Regions from separate parts of the Terribacillus jepli genome, predicted to be linked through region 1. Evidence: predicted binding sites of a transcription regulator. Region 1 holds the regulator's gene; the other holds the start of a gene.
The links. Region 1 encodes LexA, which represses DNA repair genes until DNA is damaged. Its sites were predicted from a motif close to CGAACATATGTTCG; they were not measured.
Positions count from the first base shown of each region.

Region 1 (7,429 bases):
TACGCTGCTATACGGTATCGGCAGCACCATTTTGCAGAATATCATCGGGCTCGGATACGCCTTATTGCTGAATCAAACTTTAAAAATCAGATCCCTGACTCGGACAATCATTTATCTGCCTGTCATTATCAGTCCGATCGTGATGGGCTACATTTGGTACTTTTTCTTCGCTTATCAGGGTGGTGCTCTGAATGATATTATTTCGTGGCTCGGAATGGAGCCGGTGAATGCACTGGGTAATCCTGATTTGAATCCTTTTATCATCGTTTTCGTCAATACATTTCAATTTGTCGGTGTTGCCATGATAATCTATCTTGCCGGTTTACAAAGTATCTCAAAAGATTATTATGAAGCAGCTAATATCGATGGCGCATCGAGTTGGTCCAAATTCAAGAATATTACGCTCCCGCTGCTGATGCCGGCAATCACAATCAACATCGTCATCAATATCATCGGTGGTTTGAAACTATTCGATGTCATCGTTTCCTTGACGAATGGGGGACCAGGCAATGCATCCCAATCGATGTCCACATTCATGTATTCCCTTTACTTTGCCCGTCAGGATGCGGGTTATGCGGCTACACAAGGGGTTTTGATGGCAGTCATCATACTTGTTCTGAGCATGGCAGCCCTAATCTACTTTAAACGAAAAGAGGTTGAAGCGTGATGAACCAGATATCAAAGCGGGCAAAATGGCTTTCAACTGGTGTGGCATTGCTCATCACACTTTGTCATGTGGTTCCTTACTATATTTTAATAACGACGTCCCTGAAGCGTGCAGGTGATTTTTCTTCGAAATGGCTGCTCCCGGATTACTTCAGCCTGGAGAACTTCACACTTGCCTGGGAAGAAGCCAATTTGTCAACTGCGTTCATGAATACATTCATCATCACAATAGCTGCAGCGGCAATGCTGATCATTTTCGGTTCTCTTGCTGCATATGCCTTGGCAAGACGCCAGACAAAACTGAACAAATATGTTTATATGCTATTTGTGGCAGTAATGGTGATCCCGCCGCTTACTGCGCTTGTCCCTTTGTATCAGCTTGTCGTGGACGCTGGCTTGATGAATACACGACTTGTTGCCATATTGAACAATGTCGCGGCTTTCTTGCCATTGACCATTTTCTTGTATGCGGGTTTTATCCGTTCGACGATACCGAAAGAATTAGAAGAAGCAGCCAGGATGGATGGGGCGAGCACGATTGGTGTATTCTTCCGGGTAGTATTTCCGTTATTGAAGCCAATCACGGCGACCGTACTGATTTTGTCTTGCGTATACATCTGGAATGATTACCAGTTCGCGATTTTCTTCCTGCAGGATTCCGATATGCATACGCTGACGGTTGCACTTTCCAGTTTCTTTGGTCAAAATACAAGCCAGTTGGGCCTTGTCGGTGCGGCAGCACTCGTTGCATCTTTGCCGATGGTCATCTTGTTTTTGCTCTTGCAGCGTTTCTTCATTGAAGGATTAGCAGCTGGAAGTGTCAAAGGTTAAGTAATAGTGGAGATGGAGTTGAAAAAGCGACCAATTGTTATACCGGTCGTTTTTTTGTGTACGCTGATATAAACTGAAGGTTAAGGGGGAGATAATCATCCATACAAGTCAAAGAGATAAGATAGAAGGTTATGGTGTCTATGGCTTTCATTTTCAGGATGCGGGAATGGACGAAACAGCAAACATTTTCTTGCTCGGCAGAGATAAAAAAAGCCCGGATATGAGCTATGATTGGGATGGATTGAAAAGACAGGATATTGGCACGTATGTATTTCAGTACACGTTATCAGGCACGGGAAATCTTGAGATTGATGGGAAATGTTATTCGTTAAAAGCAGGGGAAGCATTTCTTGTTGAAATTCCGAGTGAGCATCGTTATTATCTCCCAAAGGACAGTGATGGATGGGAATTCATCTTCATTACCTTGGTTGGCCGCAAAGCAATGGAATGCTGGCGTTATATCTTAGAAAATAACGGTCCCGTCCTGAAAATTTCTCCAGAATCAAAACTGATTCAGCTATTGTTGGGAATATACCAGGATACGATCGAGAATAAAATTACAGATAGTTATCTAGCATCCGCCAGCGCTTATGAATATATCATGGAGTGTTATCGATTTGTAAGAGACATGGAAAATCATAAGAAAGATCTTTCTGATCAAATTACAAAAACCTTATCTTATATGCAGTCACATTATGCTGAGCCCCTTACATTGAGTGATATCGCTGCAGTATCAGGTTATTCCAAATATTACTTAGTCAAGCATTTTCAAGAGCAGCTTGATACAACACCAATCAAATATCTCACTAAAATAAGGGTTCAAAAAGCGGTTGATTTGCTTATGACAACAAGATTATCCATCACAGAGATTGCTGATAGGGTAGGGTATTCAAACGCAAATTATTTTAATAAAGTTTTTCGGAAAGCAGTCGGTATGGCTGCGGGTGAATTCAGGAAAAGAAAGAACCCAGCCAAGATTGATCATTTAATAACGGATTGATAAGTTTGCCTTGCTTAACGCAAGAAACTAAAAAAGAAACCCATCATTCAAAAGAGGAGCTTGCCGCATAGGCAAGCTCTTATTTCCTCACTGTACTTAACGTTCTTTAAGATAATAATCGTCCATACTGTGTTGTTCCCTGCGGTAACTCCTAGTATATCCGCATTTGCATGAATCAGTAACACTATCAATCTTATGACGGCCTCGTATTTTGCACACAAGCTTGTAAAATAGCTTCACGATTCCACCCGCTTTCTAGCTTTTGGTAAAAGCATATTCTAATATACCCAAAAAATGTGTCGAAAGAAGGCGGAAAGTGTGTAAATTCTATGAAAAAAAATCGGCAGATGCCGATTTTTTATTGAATGGATCGATATAAACCGATTACTTTTCCAAGAATGCTAACATTATCCAGGATGATAGGTTCCATCGTACTGTTCTCCGGCTGCAGGCGGATCTGGTTCTCTTCCTTGAAGAACCGCTTCACCGTCGCTTCATTGTCCTCTGTCATCGCTACGACGATTTCACCGTTTTGAGCTGTCTGCTGTTGTTTGACGATGACCATGTCCCCATCCAGAATGCCGGCTTCGATCATACTCTCCCCGACAATGACTAGAACGAAAATATTGTCATCCGGACCGACCAGATGGCTTGGTACCGGTACGTATTCTTCGATATTCTCTACGGCGGTGATTGGAATACCTGCCGTCACTTTCCCGATGACCGGCGCATAATTTGCCTCGCCGCGGGGGATTTCAGTCTGTTCTTCGTTATCTAATGATAGGACCTCGATGGCACGCGGTTTGGTAGGGTCGCGCCGAATCAGCCCTTTTTTCTCCAGTCTGGAAAGATGGCCATGTACCGTGGAGCTGGATGCCAGGCCGACTGCCTCCCCAATTTCCCTGACGGATGGCGGGTAGCCTTTATCGAGTACCTGTTCCTTTATGTATGCTAGAATCGCTTCCTGTCTTTTCGATAGTTTCATCATGTATCGAACACCCCGTGCATATATTTTTATTACATACAGTATACCATGACAGATTTCAATATACAAACATCCGTTCGAAAAAAAGCCTTGACTAGAACCTATGTTCGTATATAATGGAATTAACAAAGAGAACGCACGTTCTTAAAACGCGGAGGGGTCTACCATGTTCAAAAAACTAGCGAAATCAGATCTATTCTATTATGTGCTTTTCGGCTTCACGCTTTTCTTCTTATACTTTACACTCATTATGAGTGTCTAATTAGCTGAAGTGAGAGGGTACATCAATGAAAGCAGTCATCTATTGCAGAGTCAGTACAGAAAAGGACGAGCAGGCAAGTTCCATTGAGCGACAGCGTGAAGAGCTCATGAGTCTTGCTGCTTCTTCCGACATAGAGGTCATCGATATCGTAGAAGAGAGACAGAGCGGTTATGAAATCGAACGGCCGGGTATCTTTCGCATGCTGGATCTATTTACAGCAGGTGAAGCAGATTGCCTTCTTATCCAGGATGAAACAAGACTCGGCAGAGGGAATACCAAAATTGCATTATTCCATCACCTGCAAAAGCTTGAGGTCAAAGTCTATACGTTGAGTCAGCATGGCGAATTCCAGCTTTCTGAATCGGATGGTATGGTGCTCCAGATTGTCGGTATTGTCGAGGAGTACCAGAGGAAAATTCATAATATGAAGATAAAACGGGGCATGAGACGGGCGATTGAAGCGGGCTATGATCCGAGTAAGAATTTGAGCAACCAGCAGGCGGCACCGGGCAGGGAGAGGATTGACTTTCCGATCCAAGAGGTGGTCAGGCTGCGAAACAACAAGCTCACTTTCCAGGAAATCAGCTCTGTTCTTCGCGGTATGGGGTTCCGTGTATCGAAGGCAACCGTACATAGGAGGTATCAGGAATATCTTTCGCTTGAATCGGAGGACATCAGCAGGTAACATAGTGTGTATGAACTTTAATGCTTAAAGGAGCATACACAAATGATATCCAAAGAAAAATTGGCGCGCATCAACGCGTTGGCACATAAAGCGAAAACAGAAGGACTTAGCCTTGGCGAACAGAAAGAGCAGAAGGAACTTAGACAGGAATATTTGAAGAATGTCCGCTCTTCGTTCAAGAACCAATTCAAGACGATGACGATCATCGATCCGGAAGGAAACGATGTTACACCGGATAAAGTGAAGAAAATGCGGGACGATAAATAAGAAGGGGAGGCTGGCTTCATGCTCAGCCATTCCCTTCTTTTTCTATGTATAAATCCTTGTCTATCAGAGCATTTCGGTATAGGATGAACAAGAGTACATAATTTGCTAGATGAAAGGGATGTTCACATGGTTCAGACAACAGAATTGCTTTCAATCAATACAATTCGTACGTTATCGATCGATGCAATCGAAGCAGCTAATTCCGGCCATCCAGGTATGCCGATGGGTGCTGCACCGATGGCGTATACGCTTTTCACCGATTTCATGGCTCACAATCCGAAGAATTCCCACTGGTTCAACCGGGATCGTTTCGTTTTGTCTGCCGGACATGGTTCCATGCTCTTGTATTCCCTCTTGCATTTATCTGGATACAAAGTATCCATCGATGATTTGAAATCATTCCGTCAATTCGGCTCCCGTACACCAGGTCATCCGGAAGTCCATCATACGGATGGTGTCGAGGCAACAACTGGTCCGCTGGGACAAGGTATCGCGATGGCTACCGGTATGGCAATGGCTGAAGCGCATCTTGCAGCGAAGTATAATAAAGAGGGCTTCCCGGTTGTGGATCACTACACATATGCCATTTGCGGTGATGGTGACTTGATGGAAGGTATTTCCCATGAGACAGCATCACTTGCGGGCCATCTTGGCTTGGACAAGCTGATCGTCCTGTATGATTCAAATGATATCTCGCTCGATGGCGATCTTCATCACAGTTTCTCTGAGAATGTGGAAGACCGCTTCAAAGCATACGGCTGGCAAGTGATTCGTGTCGAGGAAGGCACGAATGTGGATGCAATTCGTGAAGCTATCAAAGAAGCGAAAGCGAATACAACACAGCCTACTTTGATTGAAGTGAAAACTGTCATTGGTTACGGCTCTCCGAACAAGTCAGCGAAAAGTGCTTCGCATGGTGCGCCGCTGGGTGTTGATGAAGTAAAACTTACGAAGGAATATTATAAGTGGGAACATGAAGACTTCCACGTCCCGGAAGAGGTTTATGCAGATTTCGAAGAGAAAGTAGTCAAAAATGGCGCCGAAGCTGAAAGTGCCTGGAACGAGCTATTTGCGAAGTATGAAGAAGCGCATCCTGAGCTTGCAAGAGAACTGTCTGCTGCAATCAAAGGTGAACTTCCGGAAGGATGGGCGGATGCGCTTCCGACGTACGAGGAAGGCAAAGATGCAATTGCCACTCGTTCTGCTTCCGGAAAGGTATTGAATGCCATTGCCGATACTGTGCCAGCTTTGTTTGGCGGAAGTGCCGACCTTGCTGGTTCCAACAAGACGCTCTTAGCGAAGGAAGAGAACTTCTCCAAATCGAACTACAGCGGCCGCAATATCTGGTTCGGTGTGCGTGAATTCGCGATGGGCGCTGCTTTGAACGGTATGGCGCTTCACGGCGGTCTGAAGGTGTACGGCGGTACATTCTTCGTCTTCAGTGATTACTTGCGCCCGGCTATCCGTCTGTCTGCTTTAATGGGAACACCTGTGACATACGTATTGACTCATGATAGCATCGCAGTCGGAGAAGACGGACCGACACACGAGCCGATCGAACAGCTGGCATCACTGCGTGCAATGCCTGGCTTGAGCGTTGTCCGTCCAGCCGATGGCAATGAAACACAGGCTGCATGGAGACTGGCAATTGAATCGGAAAAAGTTCCAACGGCGCTAGTTCTTACGCGTCAGGATCTTCCTACACTGCCATCTACGCAGCAAGCGGCGTATGAAGGCGTGAAGAAGGGTGCATACGTTGTCAGCCCAGCGCAAAAAGAAACGGCGGATGTATTGCTTCTTGCAAGCGGATCGGAAGTACAGCTCGCTGTACGTGCGCAAGCAGCACTTCGTGAGCAGAACATCGATGCTTCCGTCGTCAGCATGCCATCATGGGATCGCTTCGAACTGCAAGAGCAGTCCTATAAAGATAGCATCCTGCCGCCTGCAGTGAAGAAACGCGTCGGTATCGAAATGGCTTCGCCGCTTGGATGGGAAAGATATGTCGGCCTTGACGGCAAAGTCATCGGCATCAACACATTCGGTGCGTCCGGCAACGGCGATAAATTGATCGAAGCATTCGGCTTCACCGTCGATAATGTCATTGAACAAGTGAAATCTATATTGGATTAATGGAAATACCGGTCACGCCAGTGACCGGTATTTTCTTTTACGACAATTTTCGAGTAAAGCTCTGCATCTTCGTGTCTCTTTGCTACAAGTTCCGAGGGATTAAGTAATGCTGTCTCACGTATACTATTCTTTCAAAGGAGAAGGGGGACAAGTTTATGAAAGAGTACTTTGTCTATTGGGTGAAACATGAGATCTACTTCCGCTATTTTTATAAATCGGATATCCTCTATCGCTTTTTCCTCTCCAGCCAGGTGGAGAAAACCGCATATGTACAGGAGCAGCTGGACTATATTACAAATGATTTTCCTCCTAATGCATCACTGCAGCAAGCATTCCATCAGGATGAAAATGTTCACATTGAGGCTGAACGGCACTGCCTTCGTGTCATTTGCGACTCTTTGACGACAGCTGAAGAAACCATCTTTTCGGAACTCCGCCACTTCGATTCATCCTTTTTCATCATCGAACCTGCTGCCAACAACTGCGGATGGATCGCACCAATCATAAAAAATGACCTGCAATCACGGGTTCATCTATTGTATTCTTCCTTTTGATTGTCTATACTAGATTAGAGATATTTTGAAGGAGGAAGCCAATATGAGT
Region 1 is NZ_JBFEGH010000004.1:239,655-247,083, reverse strand. It holds gene AB1K91_RS07030 (carbohydrate ABC transporter permease) at 1-667, shown strand, start outside; gene AB1K91_RS07025 (carbohydrate ABC transporter permease) at 667-1,497, shown strand; gene AB1K91_RS07020 (helix-turn-helix domain-containing protein) at 1,664-2,497, shown strand; gene lexA (transcriptional repressor LexA) at 2,856-3,485, opposite strand; gene AB1K91_RS07010 (YneB family resolvase-like protein) at 3,770-4,429, shown strand; gene AB1K91_RS07005 (DUF896 domain-containing protein) at 4,472-4,696, shown strand; gene tkt (transketolase) at 4,823-6,826, shown strand; gene sirA (sporulation inhibitor of replication protein SirA) at 6,982-7,380, shown strand; gene AB1K91_RS06990 (YneF family protein) at 7,424-7,429, shown strand, end outside.

Region 2 (7,429 bases), on a different contig from region 1:
ATGCAAGGCCACCCATCCTATCAGCAGCCGATGAATGGAAGTTGGCTTTTACCGCAGTCTCCATATGGAAACATGCCGATGCAAGGAGGCCAGTCAGGCCAGCAGCATCAGGGAGACTGGATGCAAGGAGGCCAGCCAGGCCAGCAGTATCAGGGAGACTGGATGCAAGGAGGCCAGCCAGGCCAGCAGTATCAAGGAGACTGGATGCAAGGAGGCCAGCCAGGCCAGCAGTATCAAGGAGACTGGATGCAAGGAGGCCAGCCAGGTCAGCAGTATCAAGGAAACTGGATGCAGGGAGGCCAGCAGTATCAAGGAGACTGGATGCAAGGAGGTCAGCCAGGCCAGCAGCATCAAGGAGACTGGATGCAGGGAGGTCAGCCAGGTCAGCAAATGCAAGGGGGCCAGCAGACGGGGGCACCTTTTGGCTCCCGCTACGATGGCAATCACCAAGCCCCTATACTGACAAATCAAGCAATGCCATATCCTTATCCGCAAACACCAATGCGCTCCTGTTGCGGCCCGGATATACCTTTTGCAGTATCACAGTATCCACAAGTGCAGCCTGAGTACAGAGATCCTTACGGTGTACAGCCACCGCTTTCCGACTTCTATGAGCCTTCTCCTGCCCAAGATCTGCCGGGAGATGAACAGGATAATAAATAACATAAAAAAAGCCCCTTTTTCCGTTGAAGGGGCTTTCATTTATAATATACCATGTTCCTCAAAAATACGATGCATATCCTGGCGATACTTATCTTCCATTGCAAGAACTTCTGCTTTGGACAATCCGGCGTGTTGTATGTGATTTCTAAGTATCAGGGTCGCTTTTTCTTCTGAGAAAACGCTCGCCATATTTGCTTCGCTTTTCGCTTCCACATAGTGAAGGTACTTTTGCTGCGCATCGTTCCTCACTTTTATCCCGCCTTTGTCTATAACTTTCTAATCCATTACCACATATAATCGAAAGCAAAACCTAAAAAGTGTGGGTCAAATGAATTTTTTTTGAAAAAAATCGGATAAAGAACTGTCAATAGGAAAAAATGAAGGAAAAGAAATGGAATAGGAGTGGGAGGTCATGAGGCGTTTCTTAGTCTTTTGCATGCTTTTCCTTTTAATCGTTCCAATCATGACAGTACAAGCAGCGGATCCGGTGGAAGTGAAGGTCGTATTACAGCGTCAATATATTGATGGCAAGCAGACAGTGGTGACCCATAGAGAGAAAATCTATGCGATGGAAGATTTCTGGTCCACCTACCATGACTGGCAGCTTGTTTCACAGACAGAAGGACAAGTTGTGTTTAAACAGGAAGTGATGGATATCTCACCGGCTTTGAAGAAGAATGGCTATTTTGGAATTTATAAAGGAAAGCTGACGATTTTCGAAGGCCGTCCGATCGATCAGCAGGCCGTCCAGTCTTTTTACCAGATAAATAAGGGCAAATTGGAAAGCCATCAAGCCCAACAGCTGAAAGAAGGGATCAGGATTCAATCCAAAGAAGTCTATGAAGATGTCCTGGAAACATTCCGTTCCAAAAATGATATAGAAGCACTGCCAAGCTAATAGGATCTTTCCTGAAAAGGAGGGGTCCTTTTCTTGTTTTTCGCCTTTAATCTTATACGAACATACGCTTGTGTGGTAAACTAGGAAGAAGTTATTGATTCAGGTAGGAGAGAAGCAGCATGATAGCGTATGTCAAAGGCAAGATTACTGGAATTACAGATGAAGCAGTGCTTGTGGAAGCACATGGTGTAGGATATGAAGTCATTTGCCCGAATCCTTTTCAATTCCAAATGGAAGAAGGAAAGGAGGCACTTGTCCATACATATCATTATGTACGAGAGGACGCCCAGACTTTATTCGGGTTTAAAAATACAGAGGACAAATTCTTATTTCAAAAACTGCTCGGGGTATCAGGTATAGGACCTAAGAATGCCTTGCAGATTCTTGCTGGTGTCAATGTCGAGGAGTTCGTGGCTGCCATTGAGAGAGAAGATGATAAATTCCTGACAAGCTTCCAAGGTGTCGGTAAGAAGACAGCGCGTCAGATGATACTCGATCTGAAGGGCAAGCTGGTCTATATGGTTTCGCTCACAGCAATCGAGGCATCTGCAGGAACACAAAGCAATACAGCAAAGAAACGCATTGCTCTGGAGGATGCAGAAGATGCGATGCGGGCACTTGGTTATCAGGAACGCGAGATCAAGGCTATTTTGCCGCAGCTTAAAAAGGAAGACAGTGACAGTGCCGACTACTTGATCAAGAAAGGCTTGGCTTTGTTAAGTCAAAAGAAATAAAGGAGTACGAAGATGGAAGATCGCATGATTACGAATGAATTGAAGCAGGAAGACGAAGTGATCGAGCTCAGTTTGCGCCCGAGCACATTGAAACAATACATCGGCCAGCATAAGGCAAAGGAGAACCTGGCGATTTTCATCGAGGCTGCGAAGATGCGGGATGAGCCGCTTGACCATGTATTGCTTTACGGACCTCCTGGTTTAGGGAAGACGACAATGGCTTCGATCATCGCCAATGAGATGGGTGTTTCGTTTCGGGCGACAAGCGGACCGGCGATCGAGAAAGCCGGAGATTTGGCAGCGATACTGAGTTCTCTGGAAGCAGGAGATGTGCTGTTCATCGATGAAATCCACCGTCTGCCGCGTGCGGTCGAAGAAATACTGTACCCGGCCATGGAGGATTTCTGCCTGGACATTGTCATCGGGACTGGACCAAGTGCCCGCAGTGTCCGTTTGGATTTACCTCCGTTCACATTGGTTGGCGCCACAACGCGCGCTGGCTTATTATCTGCTCCTTTAAGGGATCGCTTTGGCGTGCTGAGCCGCCTTGAATTTTATAATACGGAAGATTTGGCAAGCATCGTGGAACGGACAGCCCTTATTTTCGATGTTGAGATCGAACCGTCCGCTGCCATAGAGGTCGCATTGCGTTCGAGGGGAACGCCGCGGATTGCCAACCGCCTGCTGAAGCGGGTCCGCGATATTTCCCAGGTCAAAGGAGAAGACCGCATTACACAGGATACAACTCATGCAGCACTCAATCAGCTGCAGGTAGATGAAAAAGGTCTTGATCACATCGATCATAAGCTCTTGACGACCATCATGGACCATTTCCGCGGTGGACCGGTCGGGCTCGATACGATCAGTGCGACGATCGGAGAGGAATCCCAGACGATAGAAGATGTGTACGAGCCATATCTCTTGCAGATCGGGTTCATCCAGCGCACACCGCGCGGCCGGGTTGTCACCCCGCTCGCTTATGCCCATTTCAACCGGGAGGTGCCAAGCACTTGACCGGCATGGGAAAAATCTTTATTCTTATAGGCGTTGTATGTATAGTGATCGGCATCATCATGTCGCTCATTGGCAGACTGCCGGGAGATATCGTCTTTAAGAAAGGGAACACGACAGTCTACTTTCCGATCGTCACATCGATTGTCGTAAGTATCGTACTGTCGCTAATCATGTTCCTATTCAACAAATTTCGCTGATACAGACTAGGAGTTAACAGGTATGGATATACAGGATTATGATTTTCATTTACCAGAAGAACTGATCGCCCAGACGCCGCTTCAAGATCGGACAGCGTCAAGGCTGCTTGTATTGAATAAGGAAGCGGGTACTATGGAGCACCGTCATTTTGCCGATATCGGTGACTATCTCAACCCTGGGGACTGTCTTGTCCTCAACGATACACGTGTATTGCCCGCGCGGTTGTATGGCATCAAAAAAGACACGCAGGCCAAAGTGGAGATCCTCTTGCTCAAGCAAGTGGAAGGGGACAGCTGGGAAGTTTTGGTCAAACCGGCCAAGAAAGTTAAAGTCGGTACCGAGCTTTCCTTTGGTGATGGCAAACTGACAGCTGTTTGTACGGAGTTGCTGGAGCATGGCGGACGAATCATCGAGTTCCGTTATGATGGTATTTTCTATGAAGTGTTAGAGCAGCTTGGTGAAATGCCGCTGCCTCCATATATCAAAGAACAGCTTCCCGACCAAGAGCGCTATCAGACTGTTTATGCCAAGGAAAAAGGCTCTGCAGCCGCTCCGACAGCTGGATTGCATTTCACGAAAGAATTGCTTGCGGGTCTTCAGGAAAAAGGTGTAGAGATTGCATTCATCACACTTCATGTTGGATTGGGAACTTTCCGTCCCGTCAGTGTGGAATCGATTGAAGAACATGAGATGCATTCCGAGTTTTATCAAATGTCGCAGGAAACGGCAAATCAGCTGACTCGGATCCGTGAAGCCGGGGGACGGATCATTTCTGTCGGGACGACCTCCACACGTACATTGGAAACGATCGCACGTGACAATGATGGAAAATTCGTCGCAGCAAGTGGGTGGACGGATATTTTCATATATCCTGGATTCACGTATCGTGCCATCGATGGATTGATTACCAACTTCCATCTGCCGAAATCCACATTGATCATGCTTGTCAGTGCATTTGCAGGCCGGGACTTCATCCTGGATGCATACCGGACAGCTGTAAAAGAACGGTATCGTTTCTTCAGCTTCGGTGATGCAATGCTGCTCGTATAGATTGAGAATAGAAAGGGAACTACTATAATATGGCAATTCGTTATGAATTCATCAAACAAGATAAGCAAACAGGCGCACGGCTCGGTATCGTACATACGCCGCATGGTAGCTTCGAGACGCCTACTTTCATGCCGGTAGGGACACTGGCAACGGTAAAGACGATGAGTCCGGAGGAATTAACCGAACTTAACGCGAATATTATTCTATCAAACACCTATCATCTTTGGCTTCGTCCAGGGCATGAGATTATTCGTGAAGCGGGCGGCTTGCATAAATTCATGAACTGGGATGGTGCTATCCTGACCGATTCCGGCGGCTTCCAAGTATTCAGTCTGAGTGATCTCCGTGATATCCGGGAAGAAGGCGTGCATTTCCGTAATCACATCAGCGGGGAAAAGCTATTCCTTTCTCCAGAGAAAGCGATGGAAATCCAAAACGCGCTAGGCAGTGATATCATGATGGCATTCGATGAATGTCCGCCGTATCCGGCTACTTATGATTATATGAAGGCATCAGTGGAACGGACAAGCCGATGGGCGGAACGTTGCTTGACTGCGCATGCCCGTCCGGATGTACAAGGTCTCTTCGGAATCGTGCAAGGCGGGGAGTTTGAGGATCTTCGCAAGCAGAGTGCGCAGGATCTTGTCAGTATGGACTTCCCTGGCTATGCGGTGGGCGGTCTGTCCGTAGGCGAACCGAAGGACGTCATGAACCGTGTGTTGGAATTCACCACTCCATGGCTGCCGCAGGATAAACCGCGCTACTTGATGGGTGTAGGTTCACCAGATTCCTTGATCGACGGCGCAATCCGTGGTATCGATATGTTCGATTGTGTGCTTCCGACCCGGATTGCCCGCAATGGGACATGTATGACTTCCAAAGGCCGTCTTGTTGTCCGCAATGCACAATATGCCCGTGATTTTGGACCGATTGATGAGAACTGTGACTGTAAGGTATGCAAGAATTATTCACGCGCTTACATTCGCCATCTGATCAAATGCAACGAAACTTTCGGATTTAGGCTTACTACTTACCATAACTTGCATTTTCTGATAGAATTGATGAGGAAAGTACGAGAGGCGATCAAAGAAGATCGGCTTGGCGATTTTCGAGATGAATTCTTCGAGAGTTATGGTTTCAACAAGCCGAATGCGAAGAATTTCTAGAAAGGGGGAGCAGTAAATGAATGTTCAAAGTTTAATACTTATTGTATTAATGTTTGTTATTTTCTACTTCCTGTTGATTCGTCCGCAGCAGAAGCGTCAAAAGCAGGTTAGAGAAATGCAGGCTAACTTGAAAAAGGGAGACAGCATCGTTACCATCGGTGGTTTACATGGGCAGGTGCATGCGATAGACGAGGCATCTGTAGTCCTTACTACGGATGACGGCAGTAAGTTGACGTTCGATCGCAATGCGATTCGTGACATCAAACCTTCAGAAGCGTAAAAATAAAGACAGGAGATTTTTCTCCTGTCTTTTTATGTGCTCGTTTTAATATTGACACCAATCATGCCCCCGGCAAGGGCTGCCACCAGAAACCCGCCATGCGTGAGCAGCTGTGTTCCCGAAAAGCCTACCTGATAGCCAAGGTATTGATAGAGGAGGATGAAAAGGGAAAAGCCTATCGCAGTCATGCCGCCAAGCAGCCAGCCTTTATCTTCACCTTTCACCCCAGCAATCAAACCGCCGATGAATAGACTAAGGATACCTGCACCAAGTGTTGTCCAGTCCAGCATCCCTTCACCAAACTCCGTGAAACGCAGCAGTAATGCTAATGTAAAGCTGATGAATAATAGAAGCGCGAAAACGGTAATCCATCCATACAATATTGCATGTACATTTTTTTTCACAAAGATCCCTCCAGCATGTCTATATGGCTACTGTATGCATGTCCATTTCGATTCAGAACGTATAGAACCTGACTCGTTGCCCAAAATAAATCAAAAAAGGAGGCGGACGTTTTGCTGGATACTTTGGAATGGTCGATTATTGGAAGGACGCTCCTTTCCTACATTATCATCGTCATCATTTTCCGTCTCATGGGGAAACGGGAAATTGGAGAACTGAGCATCATCGATCTGGTCGTTTATTTAATGCTGGCAGAAATAGCTGTATTCTCCATTGAGGATCCAAGCAGTCATCTGCTTCATTTTATCGTTCCAATGATCATTCTTTTAATCATCCAGCGAAGTACTGCATTTCTATCTCTTAAATTTCCCAAATTGCGTAATTTGATGGAAGGAAAGCCTTCCATCATCATCAATAGAGGACGGATCGACGAGCATCAGATGCGCAGACAGCGTTACAGTTTTTCCGATTTGCAGCAGCAGCTGCGTGAAAAAGGAACAAAAAGTGTACAGGATGTGGATTTTGCTATTCTGGAAACATCTGGTGAACTTTCTGTGTTCGAAAAAAAAGATACTGCTGACGGAAGCAGCGGCTTTGTGTCAGCACTGATCATCGATGGTGAAATTCAGAAAGAAGCATTGGATGAACTTGGCAAGTCAGAGCCTTGGCTTCGCAGTCAAATGAAACGTCATGGCCATCCTGATCTCCATTCTATTTCGTATTGTACATTTGATAAAAATCACGATTGGTATATCGATCGTAAAGATGAGCGCTGATCATTTTTTTCTTTTCGATAGAAATTGCTCTATTTCCGCTTTTGTAATGAACCCGAAACTGAGCATAAACAAGAGATAGAGAAAAAGAAGGATAAGCAGTAATAATAGGAATGCCGGCAGCTCATAAAGTGAATCAAGGAATATACCCTTCAACAGTTGCGCGGTAAAAGTTGTCAATGCCAACAGACCGAGCATTTGAGCGATTTCCTTCAGCGTCAGACGGAAGCCGGCAACGCGTGCTAATGAGA
Region 2 is NZ_JBFEGH010000012.1:93,335-100,763, reverse strand. It holds gene safA (SafA/ExsA family spore coat assembly protein) at 1-663, shown strand, start outside; gene AB1K91_RS13935 (hypothetical protein) at 703-912, opposite strand; gene AB1K91_RS13930 (BofC C-terminal domain-containing protein) at 1,076-1,561, shown strand; gene ruvA (Holliday junction branch migration protein RuvA) at 1,681-2,295, shown strand; gene ruvB (Holliday junction branch migration DNA helicase RuvB) at 2,308-3,309, shown strand; gene AB1K91_RS13915 (DUF2905 domain-containing protein) at 3,315-3,506, shown strand; gene queA (tRNA preQ1(34) S-adenosylmethionine ribosyltransferase-isomerase QueA) at 3,529-4,557, shown strand; gene tgt (tRNA guanosine(34) transglycosylase Tgt) at 4,587-5,723, shown strand; gene yajC (preprotein translocase subunit YajC) at 5,740-6,003, shown strand; gene AB1K91_RS13895 (TIGR04086 family membrane protein) at 6,036-6,407, opposite strand; gene AB1K91_RS13890 (DUF421 domain-containing protein) at 6,522-7,181, shown strand; gene spoVB (stage V sporulation protein B) at 7,182-7,429, opposite strand, start outside.
Region 2: ruvA (Holliday junction branch migration protein RuvA) is a predicted target of LexA. The motif match lies at 1,619-1,632, and genes of this name have one in related genera.